DNA from 2 places in the Variovorax sp. RCC_210 genome. Region 1 is predicted to be linked to the other one. Evidence: riboswitches for the same ligand, from Rfam matches in the RefSeq annotation. Region 1 holds a riboswitch; the other holds the start of a gene.
The links. Region 1 has a riboswitch for glycine ahead of AB6807_RS26580 (D-amino acid dehydrogenase). Riboswitches for the same ligand answer to the same signal wherever they lie in the genome.
Positions count from the first base shown of each region.

Region 2: another riboswitch for glycine. It lies ahead of gcvT (glycine cleavage system aminomethyltransferase GcvT); the one in region 1 lies ahead of AB6807_RS26580 (D-amino acid dehydrogenase).

Region 1 covers NZ_JBFUPJ010000011.1:79,247-94,241, reverse strand. The annotation lists gene AB6807_RS26640 (LysE family translocator) at 1-60, opposite strand, end outside; gene AB6807_RS26635 (VOC family protein) at 63-755, opposite strand; gene AB6807_RS26630 (PhzF family phenazine biosynthesis protein) at 804-1,727, opposite strand; gene AB6807_RS26625 (glutathione S-transferase family protein) at 1,733-2,374, opposite strand; gene AB6807_RS26620 (PhzF family phenazine biosynthesis protein) at 2,412-3,263, opposite strand; gene AB6807_RS26615 (LysE family translocator) at 3,275-3,913, opposite strand; gene AB6807_RS26610 (PLP-dependent aminotransferase family protein) at 3,969-5,171, opposite strand; gene AB6807_RS26605 (DMT family transporter) at 5,226-6,227, opposite strand; gene AB6807_RS26600 (LysE family translocator) at 6,224-6,823, opposite strand; gene AB6807_RS26595 (PLP-dependent aminotransferase family protein) at 6,960-8,432, shown strand; gene AB6807_RS26590 (PhaM family polyhydroxyalkanoate granule multifunctional regulatory protein) at 8,503-9,381, shown strand; gene AB6807_RS26585 (FIST C-terminal domain-containing protein) at 9,427-10,707, shown strand; gene AB6807_RS26580 (D-amino acid dehydrogenase) at 10,733-12,034, opposite strand; glycine riboswitch at 12,126-12,242, opposite strand; glycine riboswitch at 12,277-12,366, opposite strand; gene rfbB (dTDP-glucose 4,6-dehydratase) at 12,488-13,585, shown strand; gene rfbD (dTDP-4-dehydrorhamnose reductase) at 13,582-14,472, shown strand; gene rfbA (glucose-1-phosphate thymidylyltransferase RfbA) at 14,513-14,995, shown strand, end outside.
Region 2 covers NZ_JBFUPJ010000006.1:320,587-335,581, forward strand. The annotation lists gene AB6807_RS19785 (nitrate/nitrite transporter) at 1-581, opposite strand, end outside; gene AB6807_RS19790 (SDR family NAD(P)-dependent oxidoreductase) at 753-1,499, opposite strand; gene AB6807_RS19795 (LysR family transcriptional regulator) at 1,657-2,604, shown strand; gene AB6807_RS19800 (alpha/beta fold hydrolase) at 2,733-4,349, shown strand; gene AB6807_RS19805 (Crp/Fnr family transcriptional regulator) at 4,292-5,023, opposite strand; gene gcvP (aminomethyl-transferring glycine dehydrogenase) at 5,043-7,973, opposite strand; gene gcvH (glycine cleavage system protein GcvH) at 8,135-8,506, opposite strand; gene gcvT (glycine cleavage system aminomethyltransferase GcvT) at 8,576-9,790, opposite strand; glycine riboswitch at 9,836-9,946, opposite strand; glycine riboswitch at 9,963-10,049, opposite strand; gene AB6807_RS19825 (hypothetical protein) at 10,083-10,766, opposite strand; gene AB6807_RS19830 (AraC family transcriptional regulator N-terminal domain-containing protein) at 10,924-12,027, opposite strand; gene AB6807_RS19835 (SDR family NAD(P)-dependent oxidoreductase) at 11,969-13,054, shown strand; gene AB6807_RS19840 (AraC family transcriptional regulator ligand-binding domain-containing protein) at 13,130-14,146, opposite strand; gene AB6807_RS19845 (SDR family NAD(P)-dependent oxidoreductase) at 14,299-14,995, shown strand, end outside.

The DNA of each region.
Region 1 (14,995 bases):
CGTGAGCGCCAGCAGCAGCGAGGCCAGCGCGAACCAGGCGATTTCGGCGAGGCTGAGCATGGTCAGAGTCCCTTGGATTCGAGCGTGACGGGGCCGCGCGGCGTGTCGAGCACGGCAATGAGGTTGGGCGGGCCGGCATCGACCGGCATGGTGTGCATGCCCACGGCCTGCAGCGCGGCGGCCAGCGCCGGTGCGCGCGGGTGCACGGCGCGCAGCGTGCGCATCGCCAGGCCCGAGCTGGGCAGGGCGTCGGTCGGGTGCACAGGGCCCCACTGGATGAGCGTGGGCAGCGCGCCGTAGAACAGGCGCTGGCCGTCGTCGCGCACGGTGATCTGCCATTCGAGCCGGCCGGCCGGCGTGTCGCGCGAGGCCTGGATGAGCGGGCCGCGGTCGATGTGTGCATGCTCTTCGTGCGCCAGCGCGTGCGTGGCCGCCTGCGCGTCGGGCACGCGGGCCACGAAATGAATCAGCCGCGGCCCGCGCTGCGCGAGCCCGGCCTGCAGCGCGCTGTCGTCCAGGTCGAACCAGCGGTGCGTGCGCGGGCGCGCCGGCCGCTTGCCCGGTTCGATCGCGATGATTTCGAGGTAGGCCGCCGGAAAGGCGTCGCTCGCGATGTTCAGCAACCGGTTGTGCGTGCCCATCAGCGGGTGCGTGCCGCCGGGCTGCGGCGCGACGCCCAGCGTGGCTTCGCACCAGGCCACGCCCTCGTCCAGCGAGGCGGCGGCAATCACGAGGTGGTCGAGCTGCGCGTGCATGGTGCGGGGGTCTCCTTGTGGGGCGCTTGCGTTTGTCTCGCGTGATTTCTACAGCGTGACGTGGCCGTCGACGCAGGTCACGGCGTCGCCGCCGACCCAGATCTTGCCGGCGGCGTCGCGCTCGATGTACACGCGCCCCGCGCGGCCCAGGCACTGGCCCTGCGCGGCCAGGTAGCGCTCGGGCATGTGGCCGTCGGCGATCAGCCATTCAGCCAGGCTCGCGTTCAGGCTGCCGGTGACCGGGTCTTCCTGCACGCCGATGGGCTCGGCGAAGGCGCGCACCTCGAGGTCGATCTTCGCGCCGTCTTCGTTGGGCGTGGCGGGCCGGTTGCCGAAGGCGCGCGCCTCGCGGTTGGAGCGGCCGATGAGCAGCGAGGTGTCGTGGGCGAGCGGCAGCCCGGCCACGCCGGCCTTCACGCCCAGCTCCTTCAGCGCGCGGTGGTCGGGCTGCAGCGCGAGCACGGCGTCGGCGTCGTTGACCAGCAGCCCGAACCACACGGGGCCGTTGTCCAGCACCTGCGCCGCGACGATCTGCTGCGCCTTCAGGCCCAGCGCGCCGGCCACCTTGGCCAGCAGCGCGGGGCTCGGTGCGCTGCGCCTGAGCGGCGGCGCGCCGAAGGCCAGCCGCGTGCCTTCGCGGCGCAGCGGCACCAGCCCGGCGCCGCACTGCTGCACCACCTGGCCGGCCGCCTTGGGCTTGCCGCCGGCCTGCAGCCAGGCATGGCAGCTGCCGATGGTCGGGTGGCCGGCAAAGGGCAGCTCGCCGCCGGGCGTGAAGATGCGCACGCGGTAGTCGGCCGCGGGGTCGGTCGGCGGCAGCAGGAAGGTGGTTTCCGACAGGTTGGTCCACCGCGCGAAGCGCTGCATGGCCTCGTCGTCGAGGTCCTGGCCGTCGATGACCACCGCGAGCGGGTTGCCGTAGTAGGGGGTGGCGGTGAAGACGTCGACTTGCTTGAAGGGGCGGGATTTCATGGGGTTCATTCGAGGGTCAGGTCGAGCACGCCGCGCGCGCCCGGGCGGGAAAGAAGTTCGGCATACCAGCGCTCCACGTTCGGCCAGGTCGGGCGGCGGTACTCGGCCGCGGGCAGGCCGAACCAGCGGTGCGCCTCGCAGCCGACCGGAATGTCGGCCATGGTGAAGCTGTCGCCGCCCATGAAGGCGCGCTGGCCGAGGTGCGCGTCGAGCATGGCGAACAGCGCCTCGCTCTCGCGCACCGAGGCGTCGATGAGCGGCTGCCTGCGCTCGGCCGGCGGCGTTCGCACCCATTGCACGAAGGCGTCGCGGCTCGCGCGGTTGAGCGTGGTCTGCTGCCAGTCCATCCAGCGCTCGGCGTCGAAGCGCGCGGGCAGCGCGCTCGGGTAGAAGGTGCCGTGCGAATGCTTGGCGCACAGGTAGCGCACGATCACGTTCGACTCCCACAGCGTGACGCGCTCGTCGCCCTCGCCGTCGTCGATGGCGGGCACCATGGCGTTCGGGTTCAGCGCCAGGTATTCGGGCGTCTGCACCACGCCGAACTTGCCGCCGGCCTCGGTGCGCTGGAAGTCGAGCCCGAGTTCCTGCGCGCACCACACCACCTTGCGGACGTTGATCGAGCTGATGCGGCCCCAGATGTTGAGCATGGTTGTCTTCTCTCTCGTTTTTCGTTGATGGATCGGTTCAGTTCGCCATGACGCGCGCGGTGCCCGACACGCGCACCGAGCTGCCCGCTTCGGGCGCGATGTCTGCGCGCAGCCTCGACAGCATGCCCATGTCTTCGCCCTGCACCACGTCGATGGCACCGCCGTGCGGCCAACCGATGTCGCGCAGGTAGCCGGCCAGCGCGGCGGTGGCGGCGCCGGTCGCGGGGTCTTCGTAGACGCCGCCGGAGGCGAAGGGGTTGCGGGTGTGAAAGCGCTGCGCGCTCTCGGCATGGACCAGCACGACGGTCGTGAGGCCGGCGCCGTTCATCAGCGCGCGACCGGCTTCGAGTTCGTAGCGCATGGCCGACAGCAGCGCGCGGCTCTTCAGCGCCAGCACCAGGTGATCGGCGCCCGCATGCGCGACGGCCGGCGCAATGCGCGGGTCGAGGTCGTCGGGCCCGTAGCCGAACACGGCGAGCGCCTGCGAGACCAGTTCGGGCGATGCGGCCGCGCTGCGCGTGGGCGGCGACTGCAATGCGGCGGCCACCAAGGCGCCGTCGCGCCGGCCTTCGACGGTGATGCGCGCGTGGTTGAGCGTCAGCGCGAACACGCCGTCGCCGTGCCGCAGCGCGAGCGCAGCGCCCAGCGCGATGGTCGCGTGGCCGCAGAACGGCACCTCCGTCTGCGGCGAGAAGTAGCGCACGCGCCAGCCGTCGTCGGTGCGCGCGGCGAAGGCGGTTTCCGAGAAACCGACCTCGGCGGCCAGCGCCTGCATGCGTGCCGTGTCGGGCAATGCATCGGCTGCATGGCGTGCATCGTCGATCACGACGCCGGCGGGGTTGCCGCCCGTCTCGCCATCGGAGAAGGCTGCGATCTTCAGGACATTCATGGGTTTCCTTCTCAGCGCGGCACGGGCCGCTCGAGGAACAGCAGCCGAAGCGCCAGCCCCAGCATCACGGCGGCGAGCAGGTTGCCCTGCAGGCGGGCCGCGCCGGGGCGGCGTTGCAGCCAGCGCCCGACCTGGCCGCTGCACGCGCCCAGCAGGGTGTTGAACGCCAGCGCGGCCAGCGACAGCACCACGCCGAGCTGCACCAGCTGCAGCGGCACGCTGCCGCGCGCGGGGTCGACGAACTGCGGCAGGAACACCATGAAGAACAGCAGCGCCTTCGGGTTGACCAGGTTGTTCAGCAGCGCCATGTGCACGATGCGGCCGAAGCCGGCGGGCTGTGCCTGCGCGCCCATGCGCAGTGCACCGCCGCCACGCAACGCCTGCACCGCCAGCCACACCAGGTACAGCGCGCCCGCGTAGCGCAGCAGGTCGAACGACGGCGGCCAGGCCGCCACCAGCGCGGTGACGCCGGTGGCCGCGAACAGCGTGTGCACCAGGTCGGCCGCCGAGATGCCCAGCGCCGCCGCGAAGCCGCCGCGCGGGCCATGGGCCACGCCGTGCGACAGCACGAAGGCCATGTTCGGGCCCGGCGACAGGAACAGCGCCAGCACCGCGAGCAGGAACAGCGAGAGAGTGGCGAGGCCGATCACGGCGGGCTCCTGGAAAGGGTGGGTGTGCGGTTCGGGCGCGGGTTCAGGCTCAGGCTCAGATCTGCGCTGCGGCCAGCGTCTTGTCGCCGAGCAGCACCAGCTCTTCGCGCAGGGTTTGCGCCAGCGCCGCGATGGCGACGTCGATCTGCTCGACGCTGGCCGTCACGAACGACAGGCGCAGCGTGCGCGGATCGCCCTCGCCGGCGTAGAAGGGCGCGCCGGGCACGAAGGCCACGTTGCGCTCCACCGCCTTGGGCAGCAGCGTGACGGTGTCGATGCCCTCGGGCAGCCGCGCCCACAGGAACATGCCGCCCTTGGGGGCGTTGAACTTCACGTCCAGGCCCTTCATCTCGCGCTGCAGCGCGGCGATCATGGCGTCGCGCTGGCTCTTGTACAGCGCGCGGATGGTGGGCACGTGGCGGTCGAGAAAGCCGTCCTTCATCACCGAGGACACCATGCGCTGCGTGAAGATCGGCGTGTGCAGGTCGACGGCCTGCTTGGCCTGCAGCAGCTTCGGGTAGATCGACTTGGGCGCCACCAGAAAGCCCAGGCGCAGGCCGGGGGCCAGCACCTTGGAGAACGAGCCCAGGTAGATCACGCCTTCGGGGTTGCGCGCGGCCAGCGGCAGGGGCGGGGCTTCGTCGAACCAGAGCTCGCCGTAGGGGTTGTCCTCGACGATCGGCAGGTTGGCCTCGGCGGCGGCGGCCGACACGGCGGCGCGGCGCTCCTCGGTCATCGTGCGGCCGGTGGGGTTCTGGAAGTTGGGCAGCAGGTAGACGAAGCGCGCGTCCCCGGCCTTGGCCACCAGGTCTTCGACGATCACGCCGTCGTCGTCGCTGGCCACGCCCACGGGGTGCGGCTCCATCGGGCCGAAGGCCTGCAGCGCCCCCAGGTATGTGGGCGTCTCGACCAGCACCTTGCTGCCCGGATCGATCAGCACCTTGGCCACCAGGTCGAGGCCTTGCTGCGAGCCGGTGGTGATGAGCACCTGCGAGGCGTCGACGTCCCAGGGCAGCATGTCGGCCACGGCCTGGCGCAGCGGCGCGTAGCCTTCGCTGGCGGCGTACTGCAGGGCGGCCTGGCCGTCGGTGTGCAGCACTTCGGCGCAGGCGTCGGCGAAGGCCTGGATCGGGAAGGTCTTGGGCGAGGGCAGGCCGCCGGCCAGGCTGATGATGCCGGGGCGTTCGGTGACCTTGAGGATTTCACGCAGCACCGAGGGGTTCATCTTGGCGGCACGTGCGGCGAGTTTCCAGTTCATGGGGTGCTTCTTTCAGGCGGAGAGGTGAAATTCGAACGAGAGGGTACAGGCGGATCAGCGTCCGCGCGGGCTCGCCTTGCCGGCGGCGGCAGGCGCTATTTTCCGCGCGGCCGCCTTCGCCGGGTGGGCCGGGTGGGCCGCGCCGGCCGGCTGCGACAGCCGCTTGCCGATGACCACGGTGGCGACCACCGCGACGGCGAAGCCCAGCGTCACCAGGTCCAGCGGCTCGCCCAGGATGGGGATGGACGCGAGGATCGACAGGAAGGGCTGCAGCAGCTGCGTCTGGCTCACGCGCAGCGCGCCGCCCAGGGCCAGGCCGCGGTACCAGGCGAAGAAGCCGATCCACATCGAGAACATGCCGACGTACACGAAGCCCAGCCACGACGTGGTGGCGATGGGCTGCGTGGGCCACAGCGCCAGCGTGGCCGGTAGCGTGAAGGGCAGGGCCATCACGCAGACCCAGCAGATCACGCGCTCCGCGCCCAGCGACGGCGTGACCTGCGCGCCGTAGATGTAGCCGAACGAGGCGGCAATGACCGCGCCCACCAGCAGCAGGTCGGCCCACTCGAAGCCGAAACCGGTGCCCGCGTGACCGGCCTGGCTCGCGCGCAGCACCGAGAACACCACCACCAGCAGGCTGCCCGCGACCGCGCACACCCAGAAGCCGAGCCGCGCGCGCTGGTGCAGCACCCAGGCCGCCACCGCGGCCGTGACCAGCGGCAGCAGCGCCGTCACCACCGCCGCATGGCTGGCCGTGACCACGCGCAGCGCGTAGGCCAGCAGCAGCGGAAAGCCGATGCAGTTGCCCAGCACCGCGACGCCCAGCGACTTCCACTGGTGCGCGGCGGGCCGCGGCGAGCGCGTGACCAGCAGGAACACCGCCGACAGCAGGCCGGCCAGCGCCGCCCGGCCGAGCGTGACGAACCACGGCGAAAGCTGCGGCGCCTCCTGCGTGCCGGTGGCCAGGCGCGTCATGGGCAGGGTGACGGCGAACATCGCCACCCCCAGCACGCCGAGCCACATGCCCAGCGTCTCGTCCTTCAGGTCGAGCTTCATACGCGCACCATCCACCACGCGGTGAGCACCAGCACCAGCGCCATGGCGCGGTTGAACCACAGCAGCCGCGCGCCCTTGGCGAGCCAGTCGCGCAACAGCGCGCCGACCAGCGCGTAGGTGAAGTTGCTGGTGAAGGCGAAGAACAGCATCACCGGCGCCACGATGGCGAAGCGGGCCAGCGCGTCGGGCTGCCCGGCGATCCAGCCCGCCACCAGCGTGAGCGCCAGCAGCCAGGCCTTGATGTTGACGAACTGCAGCATCACGCCCTGCCCGAACCCGACCGACAGCCGGGCGCCGTCGGCCTTGCCCAGGGTGGCGCTGCCGCTGAGCTTGTAGGCCAGCCACAGCAGGTAGCCGATGCCCAGCGCCTTGATGGCCACGCGCAGCGGCGGCACCGCCACCACCAGCGCGCCCAGGCCGGCGGCGCACAGCACCAGCAGCAAGGTCCAGCCGATGGGCACGGCCACCACGAAGCGCATGGCGCGCGGCAGCCCGCCGTTGGCCGCCAGGGCCGTGGAGAGCGTGGTGTTGGGACCGGGCGAAAAACTCATCGCCGTGGCCAGCACCAGCAGCGCGGTGAATTCTTGCCAGTTCATGACACACACTCTAAACTTCAGACCATTACAGTGCCAGTACAGATGATCGAACAATCGGGGAATCTGTATTGGTCAATCCGTCGACACAGCGCCGCCTCAAGAGGGCCGGCGCTCCTGCCGCGAGAGCGCCGAACGCATGCTGACACGCACCTCCACCCAGTCGCTCACCGCCCAGCTGGCCGACCGCCTGGCCGAGCGCATCCGCACCCGGCTGCTGCCACCCGGCGCCCGGTTGCCCTCGGTGCGCGAATGCGCGCGGCAGCAGGGCGTGAGCCCGTACACGGTGGTGGCCGCCTACGACCAGCTGCTGGCGCAGGGGCTGGTGGAGGCGCGGCGCCAGAAGGGCTTCTATGTGCGCGACGCCGCGCCGGCGAACGACGGCCGTTCGGGCAGTTCGGGCAGCTCAGGCAATTCAGGCACGGGCGTGGAGCCGAGCGGCGTGGCCGGCATGCCGGCCGCCATGGCCGTGCAGATGATGGCCTCGCGCGTGCCGGCCGACGCCAGTTCGCTGATCCGCAGCATGTTCCACCGCCCCAGCGACAAGCCGCAGCCGGGCATGGGTGTGTTCCCGCCGGACTGGATGGCATCGACCTTCATGCCCACCGCCGTGCGGCGCATGACCAGCACGGCCGCGCTGCAGGAGCTGTCGCTGCAATACGGCGAGCCGTCGGGCGACACCAGCCTGCGGCGCAGCCTGTCGCAGAAGCTGGTGGGCATCAACATTCCGGCGTCGCCCGATCAGATCGTGACCACCATCGGCGCCACGCATGCGCTGGACATCGTGAGCCGCACGCTGCTGCGCGCCGGCGACCCGGTGATGGTCGAGGAGCCGGGCTGGGCGCTGGAGTTCGCGCGGCTGGAGGCCCTGGGCATGCGCATCCTGCCGGTGCCGCGGCGCGCCGACGGGCCCGACCTGGAGGTGATGGCGCAGTACTGCAAGCTGCACCAGCCCAAGCTGTTCGTGAGCGTGAGCGTGCTGCACAACCCCACGGGCTACAGCCTGACGCCTGGCAGCGCGCACCGTGTGCTGCAGCTGGCCAACGAGCACGACTTTCACATCGTCGAGGACGACACCTACAGCCACCTCGCGCCCGAGCACGCCACGCGGCTGAGCGCGCTCGACGGGCTGCGGCGCACCATCTACGTGAGCGGCTTCGCGAAGATTCTGGCGCCCAACTGGCGCATCGGCTTCCTGGCCGCGGCGCCCGCGCTGAAGGAGCGGCTGCTGGAGACCAAGCTGCTGGCCACGCTGACCTCGCCCACGCTGTTCGAGCGGGCCTTGTCGTGGTGCATCGACCAGGGGCAGCTGCGCCGGCATTCGGAGCGCGTGCGCATCCGGCTCGACGGCGCGCGCGGGCGGGCGGTGAAGCTGGCGATGTCGCACGGCTGCACCTTCGCGTCGGAGCCGGCGGGCCTGTTCGGCTGGGTCGACACCGGGGTGGACACCGACGCGCTCACCCAGCGCATGCTCGACCAGGGCTACCTGCTGGCGCCGGGCTCGCTCTTTCATGCGCGCCGGCCGCCGAGCACGATGATGCGCATCAACTTCGCCACCTCGCAGGACGCCACCTTCTGGAAGGTGTTCAGCAAGGTGCGCGACGGGGTCTGAGGGCGGCGCGCGCACCGGGCCTTGGAGTAAGCTGGCAACACAAGAAAACCCAGCCTGGAGACCCCCGCCCATGAGCAATGCCAACAAGCCCTTCGACTTCAGCCAGTTCGTCCCCGGATTCGACTTCCTGAAGAACCTTGCCGGGGGTGCCGCCGCCGGTGCCGGGGCGGGCTCGGTGCCCGGCATTCCGAGCCTGGCGAGCTGGGTGGCGCCCACGCTGAGCGTGGAAGAGGTCGACAAGCGCATCCAGGAACTCAAGACGGTGCAGTACTGGCTGGAGCAGAACGGCCATGCGCTGAAGGCGACCATCCAGGCGCTCGAGGTGCAGAAGATGACCTTGTCGACCCTGCGCGGCATGAACGTGCGCATGGAAGACATCGCCAGCGCGTTCACCAAGCAGGCGGCCGCGATGGCGCCGGCGCCCGCGGCGGCTTCACCTGCTCCGGCCGCGGCGCCTTGGGCGACTGGACGGGCCGAGCCCGAAGAGGTCGAGGAGGCTGAAGAGGACGAGGAGGACCAGGAAATCGAGGAGGCTGATGAGGAAGCCCCCGAGCACGAAGAAGCAGAAGCACCGGCCGCGAAGTCGCGCGCCAAGGCGGCTGCAGGCAAATCCGGGTCCGCGAAAGCCGGCGCTGCCGGCGTGGTCGACCCGATGCAGTGGTGGGGCGCGCTCACCGAACAGTTCCAGCAGATCGCCAGCACCGCGCTGCAGGACGCCGCGCAGCTCAAGGTGCCCGCGATGGCCCAGCCACTGGCCGATGCCGTGGGCAAGGTGATGGGCAAGCCGGCGGCCGCGAAAAAGGCCGCCGCCAGGCCAGCGGCCAAGACCGCCGCTAAAACGGCGGCCAGGTCAGCCGCGAAGTCCGCCGCCGGCAAGGCCCCTGCCGCGCCGGCCGCCAAAAAGAAGACCGCCACCGCCGCCCGCAAGCGAACCTCCGCGCGGCGCTGACGTCATACACGCATATTTTTTGAAGAGAACGGGTCGGCACGCATCATGAAGTTGTTTCCCTCCGGTCATGCCACCCATCCCCAGTGGCGCATGGCAGCCGGCCTCGTGCTGGCTCAGTTGCGCGCGCAGATGGCCTTGCCCGACTACGCGTCAGCCCCCACGCTCGGGCTGCTCTACATCACCGACCACTACGCGAGCGAGGCGCAGGACATCCTCGACCACCTGAGCGCCGAGCTGCCCGAGGTGACGGACTGGTCGGGCACCGTCGGCATCGGCGTGTCGGCCAACAATGCCGAATATTTCGACGAACCCGGCATCAGCCTGATGCTGTGCGCGCTGCCCAGCGATCAGTACCGCGTGTTTTCGGGCGTGGCGCCGCTGGGCAATTCGGAGATGAGCGGCTTCGAGGCGCACACGGCGCTGGTGCATGCCGACCCTGCCACGCCCGACTTGGCCGAGTTGGTCGGCGAGATGGCCGGGCGCACCGACACCGGCTACCTGTTCGGCGGGCTGTCTTCCGGGCGCGGCGGCTCGCTGCAGTTCGCCATCGGCGGCAACGGCAACATCCGCGGCCACGGGGCGGCGGGCGGGGTGTTTTCCGGCGGCATGTCGGGCGTGGTGTTCGGCGAGGGCGTGCGCGTGGTCTCGCGCGTCACGCAGGGCTGCCAGCCGTTGCGCTCGGGCGCCGTGCGCGAGCGCGAAATCACCGAGGCCGACGGCAACCTGCTGCTCAAGCTCGACGGCCAGCCTGCGCTCGACGTGCTGCTGGCCGACCTGCAGGTGTCGCTCGAGCGGCCGCAGGAGGCCATCGACGCCGTGCGCAACACGCTGGTCGGGCTGGCCGACGCGGGCAGCGACGGCATCCGCCGCACCGGCGACCTGGGCGCCGACGTGCTGGTGCGCCACATCATCGGCCTGGACCCCACGCGGCGCGGCATCGCCATTGCCGACACCGCCGAGGCCGGCATGCGCCTGACCTTCTGCCGCCGCAACGCGCAGGCCGCGCGGGCCGACCTGATGCGCATCTGCGCGGAAATCCGCGAAGAGCTGGAGCCCGAGGAACAGACCCTGGCCACCGCGCGCGCCGTGGCCGCGGGCGAGGCCGAGGCGGCCCCGCACCCGGCGCGGCGCATCGCGGGCGCGGTGTACGTGAGCTGCTCCGGGCGCGGCGGACCGCACTTCGGTGCGCCGGGCGCGGAGCTGCAGATCGTGCGGCACGCGCTGGGCGACGTGCCGCTGGTGGGGTTCTTCGCGGCGGGCGAAATCGCCCGGCATCACCTGTATGGCTATACCGGGGTGCTGACGGTGTTCACCAGCAACGACTGACCGGCCCGCAGGCCGGTCGAGTCGATCAGGCCGGCTGCAGCACGCGCGGCTGCGGCGCGGGCATGCCGGTGAACGCGAAATCGACCTCCGGCGCCAGCCCGCTCACGATGCGGGCGATCGACTTGCCCGAGCCGCACGCGTGCGTCCAGCCCAGCGTGCCGTGGCCCGTGTTCAGGAACAGGTTGGCGAGCTTGGTCTTGCCGATCAGCGGCACGTTGCTCGGCGTGGCCGGGCGCAGGCCGGTCCAGAACTGCGCCTGCGTGGTGTCGCCGGCGCCGGGGAACAGTTCTTCGACGCGGCGCACGATGGCCTCGCAGCGCACCTGGTTCAGGTCGCGGTCGTAGCCGTTGAGCTCGGCCGTGCCGGCGATGCGCAGGCGGTCGCCCGTCTCCGAGGTGTAGCGCGAGAACACCAGCTTGAACTCGTCGTCGGTCAGCGAGACCTGGTGCGCCTTGGCGGCGTCCTTCACGGGCAGCGTCACCGAATAGCCCTTGGCCGGGTAGATCGGCAGGCGGATGCCCAGCGGCGCGGCGAGCAGCGGGCTCAGCGAGCCCATCGCCATCACGAAGGCGTCGCCGCGAATGCGCTGGAAACGGCCTTCGTTGTCGGTCACCTCGACGTGGTCGATGGCGCCGCCGGCTTCGCGCAGTGCGGTGATGGTGTGGCTCATGAGGAACTTCACGCCGGCCGCGGCGGCGAGCTTCGACAGTTCGCGCGCGAAGCGGTTGGCATCGCCCGACTCGTCCTCGGCCGTGAAGGTGGCGCCGGCCAGCTTCGGGCGGATGTGGGCGAGGGCTGGCTCGATCTTCACCGCCTCGTCGGCCGAGATGACCTGGCGTTCGCAGCCCAGGGCGCGCATCTGCTCGGCGGGGGCGAGGGCGCCGTCGAACTCCTTCTGCGTCGTATAGAAGTGCAGGATGCCTTGGGTGCGCTGGTCGTAGTCGATTCGCGTGTCGCGGCGCAACTGTTGCAACATCTCGCGGCTGTAGGTGCCCAGGCGAACGATTTGTTCGATGTTGTGGCGGGTGCGCGCCGGCGTGCATTCGCGCAGGAACTGCAGGCCCCAGAGCCACTGGCGCATGTCCGCGCGGATGCGAAAGAGCAGCGGGGCGTCTTCCTTGCCCAGCCATTGCAGCACCTTGAGCGGCGCGCTGGGGTTGGCCCAGGGTTCGGCATGGCTCACCGAGATCTGCCCGCCGTTGGCGAAGCTGGTTTCGGCGGCCGGGGTGGCCTGCCGGTCGATCACGGTCACTTCGTGGCCGAGTTGCTGGAGGTAGTAAGCCGAGGTCACGCCGAGCAGGCCGGCGCCAAGAACGATCACGCGCATTTCAAGTACCTTTGAGGTTGCAGCGCTTGAACGACGGGCGTGGTGTGCTATTGAATCAATAGCAGGCAACCGGACGACCGAAGTCCAAGTTGCCGCTCCCCCTGTCCTCGGTACCTGAGAGATTCACCTGTTGCGCCATTGCAACGGGTTTGCTCCTTCGGTGCATCGCGACCAATGAACGGTGCGATGGCTCTCCAGACGGCGTTTGATGTGGTGCAGTACTGACCCCTTGCCGAAGCCTTTTCAAGACTTCGTCGGGCCGACCTGAGCGTTTATGGGAGTTTGCGCCTTCGGTAGGGCCACCGGGTGGCCCGCTCTCCTGCAGTGCCGCGATTGTAAACACGGGGTGAAGAGAACGGTAACGTCTTGTGTTTCGGCCTGTTGACCCAATGGGATAATCGCGCGTTACGTTCATTGCGACAAGGCGATGACTTCCAACATTCAGGGGACTCCATGATCTTGGTTACCGGCGGCGCTGGCTTCATTGGCGCCAATTTCGTACTCGACTGGATCGCGAACAGCGACGAGCCGGTCGTGAATCTCGACAAGTTGACCTACGCGGGCAACCTCGAGACCCTCGCGTCGCTCAAGGGCAACCCCCGACACATCTTCGTGCAGGGCGACATCGGCGACAGCGCCCTTATCGACCGCCTGCTGGCCGAGCACAAGCCGCGCGCCGTGGTCAACTTTGCCGCCGAGTCGCACGTCGACCGCTCCATCCACGGCCCCGAAGACTTCGTGCAGACCAACGTGCTCGGCACCTTCCGCCTGCTCGAGTCGGTGCGCGGTTTCTGGAGCGCGCTGCCGGCCGACGAGAAGACCGCCTTCCGCTTCCTGCACGTGTCGACCGACGAGGTGTACGGCTCGCTTTCCAAGACCGACGCCGCCTTCACCGAAGAGCACAAGTACGAGCCCAACAGCCCGTACTCGGCGAGCAAGGCCGCCAGCGACCACCTCGTGCGCGCCTGGCACCACACCTACGGCCTGCCGGTGCTCACCACCAACTGCTCGAACAACTACGGTCCCTTCCACTTCCCCGAGAAGCTGATCCCGTTGATGATCGTCAACGCGCTGGCCGGCAAGCCGCTGCCCGTGTACGGCGACGGCATGCAGGTGCGCGACTGGCTCTACGTGAAGGACCACTGCAGCGCCATCCGCCGCGTGCTCGAGGCCGGCCGGCTCGGTGAAACCTACAACGTCGGCGGCTGGAACGAGAAGCCCAACATCGAGATCGTCAACACCGTGTGTGCGCTGCTCGACGAGTTGCGCCCCAAGGCCGACGGCAAGCCGTACAACGCGCAGATCACGTACGTCACCGACCGCCCCGGCCACGACCGCCGCTACGCCATCGACGCGCGCAAGCTGGAGCGCGAACTCGGCTGGAAGCCCGCCGAGACCTTCGACACCGGCATCCGCAAGACGGTGGAGTGGTACCTCGCGAACAGCGAGTGGGTGCACAACGTGCAAAGCGGTGCCTACCGCGAGTGGGTCGAAAAGCAATACGACGCCGCACCTGCAGCATCGACCGCACCGACGAAGGCCGCGGCATGAAGCTGCTGCTGCTGGGCAAGGGCGGGCAGGTCGGCTGGGAACTGCAGCGCAGCCTGGCGCCGCTCGGTGAGCTGGTGGCGCTCGACTTCGACAGCACCGATTTCCACGCCGACTTCAGCCGGCCCGAGCAGCTGGCGGAGACCGTGCTCAAGGTGCGCCCCGACGTCATCGTCAATGCCGCGGCGCACACCGCCGTCGACAAGGCCGAGAGCGAGCCCGAGTTCGCGCGCAAGCTCAACGCCACCTCGCCCGGCGTGGTGGCCGAGGCGGCCCGGCAGATCGGCGCGCTGATGGTGCATTACTCGACCGACTACGTCTTCGACGGCAGCGGCAGCAAGCCCTGGAAGGAAGACGACGCGACCGGCCCGCTCAGCGTATACGGCCAGACCAAGCTCGAGGGCGAGCAGCTGGTGGCGCAGAACTGCCCGAAGCACCTGATCTTTCGCACCAGCTGGGTGTATGCGGCGCGGGGCGGCAACTTCGCCAAGACCATGCTGCGGCTGGCCAAGGAGCGCGACAAGCTGACCGTCATCGACGACCAGTTCGGCGCCCCCACCGGAGCGGAACTGCTGGCCGACGTGACCGCGCACGCCATTCGCGCGACGCTGCAAGACCCGTCGAAAGCCGGGCTGTACCACGCGATTGCCGGCGGCGAGACCACCTGGCACGGCTACGCGCGCTTCGTGCTCGAGCTGGCGCAGCAGGCGGGTGTCGAGCTGAAGGCGGGCCCCGATGCCGTCGAGGCCGTGCCGACCAGCGCGTTTCCGACGCCGGCGAAGCGGCCGCACAACTCGCGCCTGGACACTTCCAAACTGCAGGCCACCTTCGGCCTGCGCCTGCCGCCTTGGCAGGAAGGCGTTGCGCGCATGCTGCGCGAAACGCTCTGAGAACAGACGACAAGAAGCGAATTCACACGAGAAGAAACGCATGACCACGACAACGCAACGCAAGGGCATCATCCTGGCCGGTGGATCGGGCACCCGCCTGCACCCGGCCACGCTGGCCATGAGCAAGCAACTGCTGCCGGTGTACGACAAGCCGATGATCTATTACCCCCTCAGCACGCTGATGCTCGGCGGCATGCGCGACATTTTGATCATCAGCACGCCGCAGGACACGCCTCGCTTCCAGCAGCTGCTGGGCGACGGCAGCCAGTGGGGCATCAACCTGCAGTACGCGGTGCAGCCGAGCCCGGACGGGCTGGCGCAGGCGTTCATCATCGGTGAGCAGTTCGTGGGGAATTCGCCGAGTGCGCTGGTGTTGGGGGACAACATCTTTTATGGGCACGATCTGGCGCACCTGCTGGGCGGCGCCGATGCGAAGGACGCTGGTGCGACGGTGTTCGCGTACCACGTGCATGACCCGGAGCGCTACGGTGTGGTTGCGTTCGATGCGGCAGGAAAGGCCAGC
Region 2 (14,995 bases), on a different contig from region 1:
GCCGTGGCCGCCACCGAGTAGCGCCAGATCGCGTCGCCCACGTCCCACGAATAGAACATCAGCGCCAGCAGCAGGTTGGTGCACACCGCTGCGTACCACATGCCCTGCCAGGTGTTGAGCCGGCTCTTGAGCTTGGCCGGCGTGAACTCGGCCAGCACCGCCATCGCGATGGCGAAGTCGATGCCGTAGGCCGCCCCCACGAAGAAGCGGCCGACCAGGATCATTTCGAAGCTGGGTGCGAACACCACCAGCACCGCGCCGATCACGGCCAGGAGCTTGGCGAGGATGAGCGGGCGAATGCGGCCCCAGCGGTCGGCCATCCAGCCGCCGATGGGGTTGAACGCAATGGCGACCCACGAGGCCATCGACGTCATCAGCGCGACCTGCGCGGCGGTGAGCGACAGGTTGCGCGTCATCGGGCCGAGGCCCGCGCTCAGTGCGGAATTGGAAAAGGCGTCGAGGAACAGTCCGCCGAGTGCGAGCCACCAGATGACAGCGGCCCGGCCGACGATTCCCTGGCGTGAATCCAGGTAGGCGATGACATCGTCGATGCCGCGGATCTTGATCGCGTTGGGTTGCACAGTTGTCTCCATTGGAATAATCCGCAAGAAGACGATGCAAACCATGCAGGCGCGACAAAGCCATCTCACAGATGGTCTTTAAATCTGAACCTGTACGCAAATTTTAAGTGCGAACTTTTCGTTGAGTCAACGAAGGCCGGGGCGGTGTTAACCACTAGCGCCCCGGCATGCTCACAGCTTCGACCCGCCATCCACCCGCAGCGTGTCCCCCGTGACCCAGCGCGCGGCGTCCGACGCCAGAAACGCGATCGCACCTGCGATGTCATCGGGCTGCGCCACGCGCTGCAGCGCCTGCAGCGACAACGTGAAGTCGCGGCCCGCGTCGGTCTTCGCGAACTTCGACATGTCGGTCTCGACCACGCCCGGGGCCACCGCGTTCACGCGGATGCCGCGCGCGCCGAGCGCCGACGCGAAGTGCTTCACCAGCGTGTCGATGGCGCCCTTGGTCGCGGCATAGGCCGACAGCGCGCCGACCGAGGCGTGCGCGGCCAGCGACGACACCAGCACCACGCTGCTGCCCTTGCCGAGGATGGGCAGCAGCTGCTGCACCAGGAAGAAGGGCGCGCGCACGTTGACGGCGAACATCTGGTCGAAGGCCTCGACGGTGGTCTCCTCGATGGTGCCGCCGACCGACACGCCGGCATTGGCCACGAGGATGTCGAGCCGCTCGCCCACCACCTCGCGCACCTGGCGCGCGAGCAGGTGCGGGCCGTCCGGCGCGCCGAGGTCGGCCTTCACCGCGTCGGCGCGGCCACCCGCGGCGCGGATGTCCGCGACGACAGCGTCGGCCTCGGCGGCGCCGCTGCTGTAGTGCACGAGCACCTGCGCGCCGGCCTGGGCGAGCGCCAGCGCGCTGGCGCGCCCGATGCCGCGCGACGCGCCGGTGACGAGGGCTGTTTTTCCTTGGAGCGGGTTCATGTCGGTTTCCTTTCAAGGCAGACGCGGGAGGTATTGCTGTCTGCCGGAGTTGCTTCGGCGAGTTGCCTTTGCATGGGAGTGAATCTAGGGCTCGGGTGCACGCTTCACAAAGACTTTGTAAGCTGGGCCCCATACCTCACAGGCATGGAGCCTTCATATGGAACTGCGTCACCTCCGCTACTTCGTCGCCGTGGCCGAAGAGGGCAGCCTCACGGTGGCGGCCGAACGCAGGCTGCACACCGCGCAACCTTCGCTGAGCCGGCAGATTCGCGATCTCGAATACGAAGTCGGCACGCCGCTGCTGACGCGCAACGCGCGCGGCGTGGCGCTCACGGCCGCGGGCAAGGCCTTTCTCGACCATGCGCGCCTGGCGTTGGCGCAGGTCGAGGCGGCGGGCGAAGCGGCGCGGCGCGCGGCCATGCCCGCCAAGACTTCTTTCGCGCTGGGCTTCTTGACGGGGCAGGAGATCGACTGGCTTGCCGAGGTGATGCGCACGCTGCGCGACGAGCTGCCGAACATCGAGGTGACGGTGCACAGCCAGTACTCGCCCAGCCTGGCCGAAGGGCTGATGCGCGGCCAGCTCGACCTGGCCTTCATGCGCCGCGAGCCCGACCTGCCGGAGCTGGTGTTCAGGCGGGTGACGCAAGAGCCGCTGGTCGTGGTGCTGCCGAGCGACCACGCGCTGGCCGCGCGCGAGCGCATCGACCCGCGCTCGCTCGCGCACGAGACTTTCATCCAGGTGTCCGACACCGCGCCTGCGCTGCGCCGCGTGATCGACGACTACCTGCGCCAGAACAAGCTCGCCGTCACGCCGGGGCATGCGGCCGACAACCTCGCGATGGCGATCTCGCTCGTCGCGTCGACGCGCGGGGTGGCGCTGCTGCCGGTCTATGCGCTGAACTTCCTGCCGTGGTCGGTGGTGAGCCGGCCGCTCGAGGCCGTGACGGGCGAAGGCACTGGGAAGGGACGAGGCAAGGCGAAAGGCGAGGTACCGAGCATCGACCTGGTGGTGGGCTACCACAAGGCCAACAGCTCGCCGCTGCTGCAACTGTTCCTGTCCCGCATGGACGAGATGGTCGCGCGCGTGGCGGCGAAGGCGCACTAGACGACGTGTTCTGCGGTGCGCTGTGTGGTGCGCTCTGTTGTGCGCGCTTTGTTCCGGCCGGGACAATTCAGCGCCGTCTTCGTTCCTAGAGTCGCGTGCTTCGACATACGCAACGAGGCACCACAACAATGAAGACAACCATCCGCGACACCGTGCTGAAGGCAGCCGCAAGCGCCGCACTCCTGCTCGCTGGCCCGCTGCAAGCGCAGGCTGCTACGGTGCAGCAACTGTCCGTGCAATCCGCCGTGCCCGACCCGCTGGCCGGCGCCGATGCGGCCAAGGGCACCGAAGGCACCAAGGTCGCGTTCACGCTCTTCCTGCCCGACACGAAACCCGAAGGCGGCTACCCGCTGGTGCTGCATGCGAGCGGCTTCGGCCTGCCGCGCCTGCAGGCCTTGCCGCCGCGCGACACCGACCCGGCCGCGAGCTACTGGGCGCGCCTGGACCGGCTCGTGCCCACGCTGGTGGAGCGCGGCTTCGCGGTCATCAGCTTCGACCACCGGGGCCACGGCGGCAGCGGCGGCGACAGCCGCATCATGGATCCGCAGGCCGAGATTGCCGACATTCGCGCGCTGGTCGACTGGGCCGAGCGCGAGCTGCCCTTGCGCAAGGGCGCCGATGGCCGCGCGCGCATCGGCAGCATCGGCGGCTCGTACGGCGGTGGCTACCAGATGCAGCTGGCGCAGCTGGAGCCACGCATCACCACGGTGATTCCGTCGATGACCTGGTACGACCTGCAGCATTCGCTGGCGCCGCAAGGCGTGCTGAAAGAAGGCTTCGTCCAGTTCGAATGCTTCATGGCCCAGCGCGGCAAGGTGCGCGACGGCGGGCTGCTGCGGCCCCTGTGCGACGCCGCACCCAAGCCGGGCGCATGGGCGTGGAACGACATCGGCGCCGATGCCCCGCGCCTGCGCGCGGCCTACCAGGCGCACGGCACCTCGGGCGCGAGCTGGGCCGGGCAGCCGGTGCGGCGCGTCGATGCGCTGGTGGTGCAGGCCAGCGAAGACGTGCTGTTCGACATGGGCGAGGGGCTGCGCAACTGGCGCGAGTTGAAGTCCGGCGGTGGCGACGTGCGGCTGATGGTGCTGCGCTCGGGCCACGTCAATCCGCGCGCCGGCCAGCGCGAGAAACCCGCGCGGTGCGGCACGGTCGATGCCATGGACGCGATGCTGGCGTGGCTCGATGCGAAGCTGCGCGACCAGGGCGCCGGGCTGTCGTCGGTGCCCTCGCTGTGCATCGCGCTGGACGACGGCACGGCCTTCCAGGGGCCGACGCCGGTTGCCGCGCAGGTCGGCGCGGCGCTCGCGCCGACGCTGGTCGAAGCGGGCGCCAGGGGGCTTCGGTTCGTGGCGCTGCCAGCCGATGTGCTGGCGCGCCAGGGGGCGGGAGCCGTATTGGCCGGCGTGCCCGAAGCGGAGCTCGACGTGCAGCCGAAGGCCGGCCCCGGCGTGGCGCTGGTGGGGCTCGCGCTGCGCCGCCGAAACGGCGATGTCACGCTGCTGTCGGACCAGGTGGTGCCCGTGCCTCCGGGCCGGCACCGTGTCGCGCTGGGTGGCGTGGCCGCGCGCATGCAGCCGGGCGACGAGCTGGGCGTGGCGCTGTTCGCCACGCATGCGCAGTACGTGTGGGCGCCAGCGTCCGACACATTCGCGGAGGCACCGGTGGCCGGCATCACCGCCGACAACGCTTATGCGGTGTCGGGCCGCGTGTGGCTGCCGCTGTCGACCGACGCGGCGCCGCAGTAGCCGCGCAGCGCATCGAGCCGCTGCAGCGTGACGACCTGGTAGCCGAGCTGGAGCAGGCCCTCGGCCTCCAGCTGCTTCAGTGCCGTGTTCAGCCGCGGGCGCGACATGTTGCAGTAGTTCGCCAGTTCCGCCTGCGACACGCGCAGCGCCAGCGAGCGCGGCGGAAAGGCCGAGGGGCTGAACAGCGACGCCAGGCTCTGCGCCACCTTGGCGACCGGGTCCAGCGTGCGGTCCGACAGCGTGAGCGCCATCGACTGGGTGAGCCGCTCGCTCATCAGCCGCAGCACGAAGCGGTTGAACGCGGGGTTGGTGTCGAGCAGGTGAAAGAACGCGGCTTTGGGCAGCTTGATGATCACCGCGTCGGACAGCGCCACCGCATCGCACACGCGCGGGCTGTCCTGCAGCAGCTCGACCTCGCCGACCCAGCTGAAGGCCTGGCCCATGAAGGTCACCGGCTTGCCCGAGGCCGAGGTGGTGCACAGCTTCATGCTGCCGCGCGCCATGCCGACCCAGTGCTCGGCCGCATCGCCGCGGTGCCAGATGGGCTGGCCCGCCGCGAGTTCGACGAAGCGCAACTGCGGCAGCAGCGCCGCGCCTTCGGCATCGCTCAGCGTGTGGGCCCACACGCAGTCGCGCCAGCGCGACTTGAGCGACGCGAGCTCGTGCGGGTCCACGCGCGCCTCCACGCGCGGGTCAGGCCCTGTCGGCGGCCTGCGCGGCCTCTTCGGTTTCGTTGTACTCGCCCACCGGCACGCAGCTGCAGAACAGGTTGCGGTCGCCGTACACGTTGTCGACGCGCCCGATGGGGGGCCAGTACTTCGCGTGCTTCAGCTCGGCCAGCGGGAACGCGCCGAGTTCGCGCGAGTACGGGTGCGCCCATTCGGCGCCGAGCAGGCTGGCCGCGGTGTGCGGTGCGTGCTTGAGCGGGTTGTCTTCCTTCGGCCACACACCCTCTTCGATGCGGCGGATTTCGCCACGAATGGCGATCATCGCGTCGATGAAGCGGTCGAGCTCGGCCAGGGGCTCGCTCTCGGTGGGCTCCACCATCAGCGTGCCGGGCACGGGGAAGCTCAGCGTGGGCGCGTGAAAGCCGTAGTCGATCAGGCGCTTGGCCACGTCTTCGGCGGTCACGCCGCTGGTGTCCTTCAGCGGGCGCAAATCGAGGATGCACTCGTGCGCGACATGGCCGTTCGGGCTTGCGTACAGCGTGGGGTAGTGGTCCTTGAGGCGCGCGCTGATGTAGTTGGCGCTCAGGATGGCCGTTTCGGTCGCGGCCTGCAGGCCCTTGGCGCCCATCATGCGGCAGTACATCCAGCTGATCGGCAGCACGGCCGCGTTGCCCAGCGGCGCGGCGGACACCGCCCCCACGCCGTTCGACGCTACACCCGCCGTGGCGTGGCCCGGCAGGTAAGGCACCAGGTCTTCGACCACGCACACCGGGCCCACGCCCGGCCCGCCGCCGCCGTGCGGAATGCAGAAGGTCTTGTGCAGGTTCAGGTGGCTCACGTCGCCGCCGAACTCGCCCGGCGCGGCCACGCCGACCAGCGCGTTCATGTTGGCGCCGTCGACGTACACGCGCCCGCCGTGTTCATGCACCAGCTCGCACAGTTCCTTCACGCGCGTCTCGAACACGCCGTGCGTGCTGGGGTAGGTGATCATCACGGCGGCCAGCTTGTCGCTGTGCTTCTCGCAGGCGCGCTTCAGGTCGTCCATGTCGACGTTGCCCTGCGCGTCGCAGGCCGTCACCACCACCTGCATGCCCACCATCTGCGCGCTGGCCGGGTTGGTGCCGTGCGCCGAAGACGGAATGAGGCAGATGTTGCGATGGCCTTCGCCCTTGGCCGCATGGAAGCCCTTGATGGCCAGCAGGCCCGCGTACTCGCCCTGCGAGCCCGCGTTGGGCTGCAGGCTGATGCCCGCGTAGCCGGTGGCCTCGCACAGCCAGGCGCGCAGCTGCGCGTCGAGCTGGGCGTAGCCCTGCAGCTGTTCGGCGGGCGCGAAGGGGTGGATGTTGGCGAACTCGGGCCAGGTGATGGGGATCATCTCGCTGGTCGCGTTGAGCTTCATGGTGCAGCTGCCCAGCGGGATCATGCTGCGGTCGAGCGCAAGGTCCTTGTCGGACAGGCTGCGGATGTAGCGCAGCATCGCGGTCTCGCTCTTGTGGGTGTTGAACACCGGGTGCGTGAGAAAGGCGCTGGTGCGGCGCAGGTCCTCGGGAATCAGCGGCGCGGCGCTGGCGGCCAGGTCGTCGAAGCGCGGCATCGCGGTGCCCGCGGGCACGAACAGCGCCCACAGCGTCTCGACGTCGGCGCGCGTGGTGGTCTCGTCCAGCGAAATGCCCAGGTGGTGCTGCAGCCGCTGGCGCAGGTTGACGCCGCCAGCCTGCGCGCGCTCGATGATGGCGTGCGTGTCGTCGCCGGTGCTCACGGTGAGCGAGTCGAAGGCGGTGGCGTTGACGGGCTCGCGGCCCATCTGCGACAGGCCCTTGGCCAGGATGGCGGTGAGCGCGGCCACGCGCTGCGCGATGCGCGTGAGGCCGTCGGGCCCGTGGTACACGGCGTACATGCTGGCCACCACGGCCGGCAGCACCTGCGCGGTACAGATGTTCGACGTGGCCTTTTCGCGGCGGATGTGCTGCTCGCGCGTTTGCAGCGCGAGGCGGTAGGCGGGCTGGCCGTGCGTGTCGACGCTCACGCCCACCAGGCGGCCGGGCAGCGAGCGCTTGAACGAATCGCGGCAGGCCAGGTAGGCGGCGTGCGGGCCGCCGTTGCACAGCGGCATGCCGAAGCGCTGCGTGGTGCCGCAGACGATGTCGGCATCGAACTCGCCGGGGGCCACCAGCAGCGTGAGTGCCAGCAGGTCGGCCGCGACGATGAGGGCGGCGTCGCACTGGTGCGCATGGCCCGCGAGCGGGCGCAGGTCGTGCACATGGCCGGTGGTGGCGGGGTACTGCGCGAGCACGCCGAAGAACTCGCCGCTCACCATCAGGTGCGGCAGCGTCTCGGACACCGTGCTGACCTTGACCTCGATACCCAGCGGCGCGGCGCGCGTCCTGATGACCTCGATGGTCTGCGGGTGGCAGTCGCCCGACACCAGGAACACGTTGCTCTTGCTCTTGACGCTGCGCTTGGCCAGCGTCATGGCCTCGGCCGCGGCCGTGGCCTCGTCGAGCATCGAGGCGTTGGCGATGGCCATGCCCGTGAGGTCGCACACCATCGTCTGGAAGTTGAGCAGCGCCTCCATGCGGCCCTGCGAAATCTCGGCCTGGTAGGGCGTGTACGCGGTGTACCAGGCGGGGTTCTCCAGAACGTTGCGCAGGATGACTCCGGGCGTGTGCGTGCCGTAGTAGCCCTGGCCGATGAAGCTCCTGAACACCTTGTTCTTCGACGCCAGCGTCTTCAGCTCGGCCAGCGCGTCGGCCTCGGTCACCGGCGCGGGCAGGCGCATCGGCCGGGCGCGGCGAATGGCCGCGGGCACGATGCCGTCGATGAGCTCGGCCCGCGTGGCCGAGCCGATCACCGGCAGCATGCGCGCCTCGTCCGCCGCATCGATGCCGATGTGGCGGGCAAGGAATTCTTCGGCGTTCTCTAGTTCTTGCAAAGAGGGAAGGGCGGGCGTCGGCATGGCGGTGACTGTCTATCGGCGTTGATAAAGGAACTCGGCGGAAAAGAGCTCGGCGGAAAAGAGCTCAGCGGTCGGCGCCGGGCCGCCCCAAGGCGGCCCGCGCCTTCCCCGTGGGGGACGGAGAAGCACACGAAGCGGCAAGCCGAGGGGCAAACATCATTTCAGGATTCGGCGGCGAACTTGTCGTAGCTGGCCGAGTCGAGCAGCGCGTCGAGTTGCGCGGGTTCGCTCAGCTTGACCTTGAAGAACCAGCCGCTGGCCAGCGGGTCGCTGTTGGCCAGCGAGGGGTCGGCGCGCAGGGCCTCGTTCACTTCGACGATCTCGCCCGACACGGGCATGAACACGTCGGCGGCGGCTTTCACCGACTCGACCACGCCGGCCACTTCGCCCTGGGCAAAGCTCTTGCCGACTTCGGGCAGGTCGACGAACACCACGTCGCCCAGCGCGTCCTGCGCGTGCACGGTGATGCCGACGGTGGCGGCATCGCCTTCGGCCGCCACCCATTCGTGGTCCTTGGTGTACTTGATGCTCATGAAAAACTCCTCGTGGAAAAAATGTTTCGGGGTGCAGAGCCTAGCCGGGTCCGGGGGCGGTCGGCAGGCTCAGCCGCGGTAATAGCGGGTCGGCACGAAGGGCAGGGTCGAGACTTCCATCGGCACCGGCCTGCCGCGCACGATGGCCTGGATGCGCGTGCCCGGCTCGGCGAACGCCGTGGCCACGTAGCCCATGGCGATGCAGCGGTCGGCCGTGGGGCCGAGCAGGCCGCTGGTGACGATGCCGATGTCGTGGCCCTCGAAGGACTGCAGCAGCGTGCCGTCGCGCACCGGAATGCGCTCCAGCGCCACCAGGCCCACGCGCTTGCGCTTGAGCGTGTCGTGGTCGGTGTGGCCGGCCGCGCCCGGGGTGGCCGCGGCGAGCTGCGCCAGGATCCTGGCCGCACCGGGAAAGCCGCCTTCGCGCGCGCCACCGGCGCGGCGCACCTTCTGCATCGCCCAGTTGAGCGAGGCCTCGACCGGCGTGGTGGTGGTGTCGATGTCGTTGCCGTACAGGCACAGGCCGGCCTCGAGCCGCAGCGAATTGCGCGCGCCCAGGCCGATGGGCTTCACTTCGGGCTGGGCGAGCAGCAGGCGCGCCAGCGGCTCGGCGTCGGTGGCGGCCACCGAGATCTCGAAGCCGTCTTCGCCGGTGTAGCCGCTGCGGGTGACGAAGGCTGGCACCTTCGCGTCGCCGTCGCCGATCTGCACCGCGCCGCCGGTCATGAACACGAAGCGCTCGATGCCGGGCGACAGGCGCGCCAGCGTGGCGGCCGCCTGCGGGCCCTGCAGCGCCAGCAGCGCTTGGTCGGGCAGGGGCTGCACGGTGCAGCGGCTGCCGATCTTCTGCTGGATGTGCGCGATGTCGGCCACCTTGCAGGCGCCGTTGACGATCACGAAGAGCGAGCCGTTGCCTTCGTTGAAGAACATCAGGTCGTCGAGGATGCCGCCCTCGTCGTTCAGCAGCAGGCCGTAGCGCTGCTTGCCGGCGGGCAGGTCGATCACGTCGACGGGCATCAGGGTTTCGAAGGCGGCCGCGGCGTCGGGGCCGACCAGGCGCAGCTGGCCCATGTGGGAAATGTCGAACAGGCCGGCCGCGTCGCGCGTGTGCTTGTGCTCGGCCATCAGGCCGGCGGGGTATTGCACCGGCATGGTGTAGCCGGCGAAGGGGACCATGCGGGCGCCGAGCTCGACGTGCAGGTCGTGCAGGGGTGTCTTCAACAGGGTGTCGGAGGCGGAAGCAGCGGAAGCGGCGGGAGCAGCGGAAGCAGTGGAAGAGGCCATGGGGCACTCCAAAGGGGCAGACGAAATCCATGACGCAAGCCATGGGCCACCCCTGCTGTCCGCTTTACCTGAGAGATTCGCCCCACGATCGGGGTTTGCTCCTTCGGTGGGCCGTTGCACCGTGGGGTGCGGCGGCCTCTCTCCAGCAAGGAAACGCCGGTGTGCACCGGCGCCTTGTCAGTCCTTTTGCCTGAGCGTTCGGGAGACCCCTGCGCCTTCGGCGGCCCCGTCGCGCGGGGCTCTCTCCTGACCCGGGCGAGTGTAGTGGATCGCGGCGCGCGGGGCTTTGGCCTCAGTGAACGATTTCAGCCGGCGGCAGCAGCCGGTCGATGCGCTCGCGCAGCGACTCGGCGCGCTCGGCCCCGGCCGCCTTCTCGACCTCGCTGAGCATCAGCGCGGCAATGGTCATCATCGCCTCGCGGTCGCGCGCTTCGCGCAGGGCGTCGCGCATCTGCGACGCGAACTTGGGGTCGCGGCGCACGAACATGCGCTCGCAGATGTCGAACAGGAACATGCGCGTGGTCGCCAGCGAGCGCTTGCCGTCGAAGCTGTCGGCCGAGGTGCTGACCTGGATCGGGTCGACCGCCGGCAGCGCCGCCATGGCTTGAGCCGCCTGGGCGTCGCTGGCCGCTTGCGCGGCCTGCGATGCCTGCGATGCCTGCGATGCCTGCGACGCCAGTAGCGCGGCCTGGGCGGCAGCTGCAGCCGCCGCGTGCGGGTCTTGCAGGTAGCCGCGCTGCACCAGGGCCGACAGCGCCTGCTCGGCCTCGTCCCGCGTGCTGAACAGCGGGCTGAAGTCGGTCAGCGAGCGCCGGCCGTCGGCCATGAGCAGCAGCGCGCGCTCGCGCTGGCTGAGCGTGCGCTGGCGGCCCTGGAGTTCGTCGCGCGCCTTGTCGGTCTTGGTGGGAAACATGGCAGCCACAGCTTTTTCGGGAATCGAGGGCTGCAGCATCGTTGCAAGTGGTGACATCTTCATGAACGTTCTACTTACACGGGCAATCGCCGCTGTCGACCTCGGCCGCCTGCGATTTCCTTGCGAGTGAGCCACGGAACGGGAGTCGACCTCACACGCGCGTTCGTTTTCTTAGAAGCAGATGGCGCGAAGTCCTCCCCGTTGGACCGCTGCGCGGCAGTCAGACCAGTCCGAAAGCGGTCGGCCCCGCCCCCTGTCGAAACCGCGCGGCGTCGCGGGCTGGGGAGATGCCGAACAACCTGGCGTACTCCCGGCTGAATTGCGAAGGGCTTTCATAGCCGACCGCGTAAGCGGTCCTGGCGGCATCGCCGCTGGCCACGATCAGCTTTCTCGCTGCATGAAGGTGCAGCGTCTTTTGGTATTGCAGCGGGCTCATGCCTGTGGCCGCCTTGAAGTGGCGGTGGAAAGACGGCACGCTCATGCCGGCCAACTCGGCAAGCGCCGATACCGAAAGGGACGTGTCGACTTGCTGGCGTATCCGCTGGATCACCTCGCGGATTCTCGCCAGCTGGCCGTCCACGCTGAGCGCCTGTCGCAGCATGGGGGCATGCGGACTGCGCAGCAGTTGGTACAGCACCTCCCGCTCACGTCCTTTTGAAAGCGCGGCGATGTCATCGGGGCGATCCAGAAGCGCCAGCAGGCTGTCGAGCGCCTCCAGAAGCGGTTGCGAGACGGTCGCCACGCCGAATCCCATGGTTTGCGGCAATGTAGAAACCGGCGGCAGCTCGGTGACCAGGTTCGCGAGCATGGCGTGGTCGAGCGTCAGGCCCACTGCGACATAGGGCTTGTCGGTTTCCGCTTCGAGCACGCAACCGGTCGCGGGCAATTCGACGGCGGATGCGAAAGAGTGCGCCGTCCCGTAGCGGATGAGGTGACCGCCGACAAGAACCTGCTTCACGCCTTGCAGCACCACGCACACCATCGGCTGGCAGAACGCGGTTTCCGGGATCAGGGGTTGGCGGACGACACCGAGGCTCAGGTTGGGAATCGGTGTCTCGGTATGGATGCCGTCGACATGAGCGATGACCCGGTCACGCATTTTTTCGAGAAGTTCATCCATTCCCGGATCATGTGGCCCTTTCTTCGGCTTGGCAACGCGGCTGATAGGTTCAGGCAAGAGGTCGAGACGATCGACCTCGACCCTGTTTCGCGCATCGGCGATGGTCGGCAGGCACTCACATGAACCTGCGTACGGACACACCGCCATGACCCCCGAGAAAATCCCACCCAAGTCGTTTTCGCCATCGCCGCGCACCGTCGTCATCACCGGCGGCAACTCCGGCCTGGGTTTCGCCTGCGCCCGAACGCTGCTTGCCGCGTCGCCGCCATGGCACGTCGTTCTCGCCTGTCGCGATCCGGCGCGGGCGCGCGGCGCGGTCGATGCACTTCGAAAGACGGCGGTGGCCGGCGCAAAAGTCGAGGCAATGGTTCTGGACCTGGCATCGCTGGCTTCGGTACGCACGTTTTCTGCAGCGCTGAGCCGCAGGCTGAAGGCAGGCGAACTGCCACCTCTGCATGGCCTGGTCTGCAATGCCGCCATGCAGGGCGCGAAGGTGTTCACGATCGATGGCTTCGAATTCACATTCGGTGTGAATCACCTGGGGCACTTTCTGCTCGTGAACCTGCTGCTGCCGTTCCTCGAGGCGCCTGCACGCATCGCCGTCGTTGCCAGCGGCGTGCACGACCCGGCGCAACTGGAGGGGCTGCCGGCCAGTGCCGGCGTGCCTCCGCCTGCCTGGAACACCCCGGCCAAGCTCGCCCTCGGCGAACTTGGGCCGGAAGCCGCAGCTGACGATGCAGACGCCGACCGCGGCCGGCGCTATTCGACGGCCAAGCTCGCAAACATCTATTTCACCTATGGATTGGCTGCGCGACTGCCTCCTGGTGCGACGGTCAATGCATTCGATCCGGGCCTGATGCCGGGCACAGGCCTGGCCCGGGAATATTCCGCCATCGGCCGGTTCATGTGGCACTTCGTGATGCCAAGGGTGATCCCGCTGCTCCGCTTGCTCATCACGAAGAACATTCACACACCCGAGGCGTCCGGCGCGGCGCTCGCACGCCTCATCACCGATCCGGCGTTGGCCAAGACCAATGGCAGATATTTCGAAGGACTGCAGGAGATACGCTCCTCCGTCGCGTCGTACGACGAAGGCCGCGCGACGGAACTCTGGGAGGGCAGCACAGCCCTGACGGCCCAAGCGGCCTTCCGGCCGGTCCGCGGTACTCACACTGATGCGCAAGGCGTCAGTCGGGAACTTCCTGCGGCGAGTCCTGGGCGCAGCGCCTGAATGGCGTGCAGCACCAACCAGCACGCAGCAGATACATCGGCTATGCCTGCTGCATGCATGTCCGTGTCGATCGAGCTAGCTGCGGCCAGAGCCAAGTCGAGCCGCCCGCCATCTGACCGGCGTGACCCCCTCCCATGCCTGGAACGCCCGCTGGAAGGAATTGAGTTCCTCGAAGCCCAGCAGGAACGCGATCTCGCCGAGTTCCAGCGTCGTGGCTTCGAGCATCTTGCAAGCGCTGGAACGACGGATGCCGTCGAGCAACTGCTGATAGCTGGTGCCGTCCATCGCCAGCCGGCGTTGCAAGGTGCGCGAACTCATGCACAGCTCGCTGGCGATGGCGGCCATGGCGGGGCGCTGTCCTTGCATGTGCGCTGCGATGCTGGCCTGGACACGTTCGATGAGCGAAGGCTGTGCCATGTGTTCCCGGAGCGCCGTTTCGAGGCCCGGAATCATCAACTCCAGCAATTCGGGGTTGTGCGACAGAAAGGGTTCGTCGAGCTTGCTGCGCGAGAAAACCAGCAGGTCGCGTGGTGCGCCGAAGCGGACTTCGCAGCCGAAATGCTGTGCCAGCATCTCGACGTTTCCGTGGGCGCGTGTGAACTCCAGGCGATGCGGCGCCAATCGCGCGCCGCCGGTTCCGAGCGAGAACAGGCGCACGATCGAGGCGAATCCGCCCTCGGACAGGTAGGCGGGCACGGGCTCCTCGCTCAGCAGCCATTGCGATTCGAGACTTGTCTCTTCGCCGCGCGTCGCCAGCGTCCAGACGGCCGGGCACACGATACGTTTGTAGCGTGAGATCTTGGCGATGGCCTCGGCGAAGTTCGCCGAGTGCAGGGCCGCGACAGTGGCGACGTCGTATCGCCCGGGCATGTGCCGCGCGCCGAGCTGCATTCCGAAATCCGCCGGCAGTCCCATCCCTTCGATGGCGCGCCAAAGCCCGAAGTACTGGCGCGTCGTCACGCTCGCCTTGCCGGCGTGGAACAGCGACTGCGGCAAGCCGGCGGCATGAAGAAGCCGATGCATGTCCAGGCCGTGCGCAGCAGCGAGGGCCGGGACGAAGGCCGGAAGAATGATCTGGTCTTTCAGCTGCATCGGGGAAGTGTAGGCAGGTCATTCCGGCGCGACGAATCGCATCGCGCCAACGCGATGCCCGGGATTGGCGCGTTCGGATGACGCGATGGCGCAATCGGATTCAGCGCGAACCGGGCTCTGCCCGAGAGTCGAGCTTCTTCATCGGAGTATTCATGGAAAAACGAGTTTCCCAGTGGGCGTTGGTGACCGGCGCATCGAGTGGCTTGGGTGCAGCGCTCGCCGCGGACCTCGCCGGTCGTCGCATCAACCTTGTGCTCGCCGCACGCCGCGAGCAACCGATGCAGCAGCTTGCGGCCCGGCTGCGCGAGGCGCACGGCGTCGATGTGCAGGTCGTGGCCATCGACCTCGCGCGACCCGGCAGTGCGCGCGCCTTGCAGGCACGCCTGGACGAGCGCGGCATCGCCGTGGACATCCTGATCAACAACGCGGCGTTCGGCCTCAGCGGTGCCTTTCTCGACCAGGACGAGGCGCGGCTCAACGAGATGATCCGGCTCGACGTGACGACTGTCACCGAGCTGGCCCAGGTCTTCGGGCAGCGCATGGCTGCGAGGAGGCGCGGGTACATGCTGCTAGTGGCGAGCATGGCGGCCTACCAGCCGACGCCGATGCTGGCGGTGTACGGCGCGGCCAAGGCGTACGTGTTGTCGCTGGGCGTGTCGCTGCACGCCGAGCTCGGCGGCCGCGACGTGAGCGTGACTGTGCTCTCGCCCGGCCTCATGGACACCGGCTTCGCCGCCGCGGCGCAATACCGCGCGCCGAAGTCGGCGCAGCGCGCCATGCTGGCACCAGCCGATGTCGCGCGCATCGGGCTCGACGCCATGTTCGCCGCCAGGTCGAGCGTGATCGCGG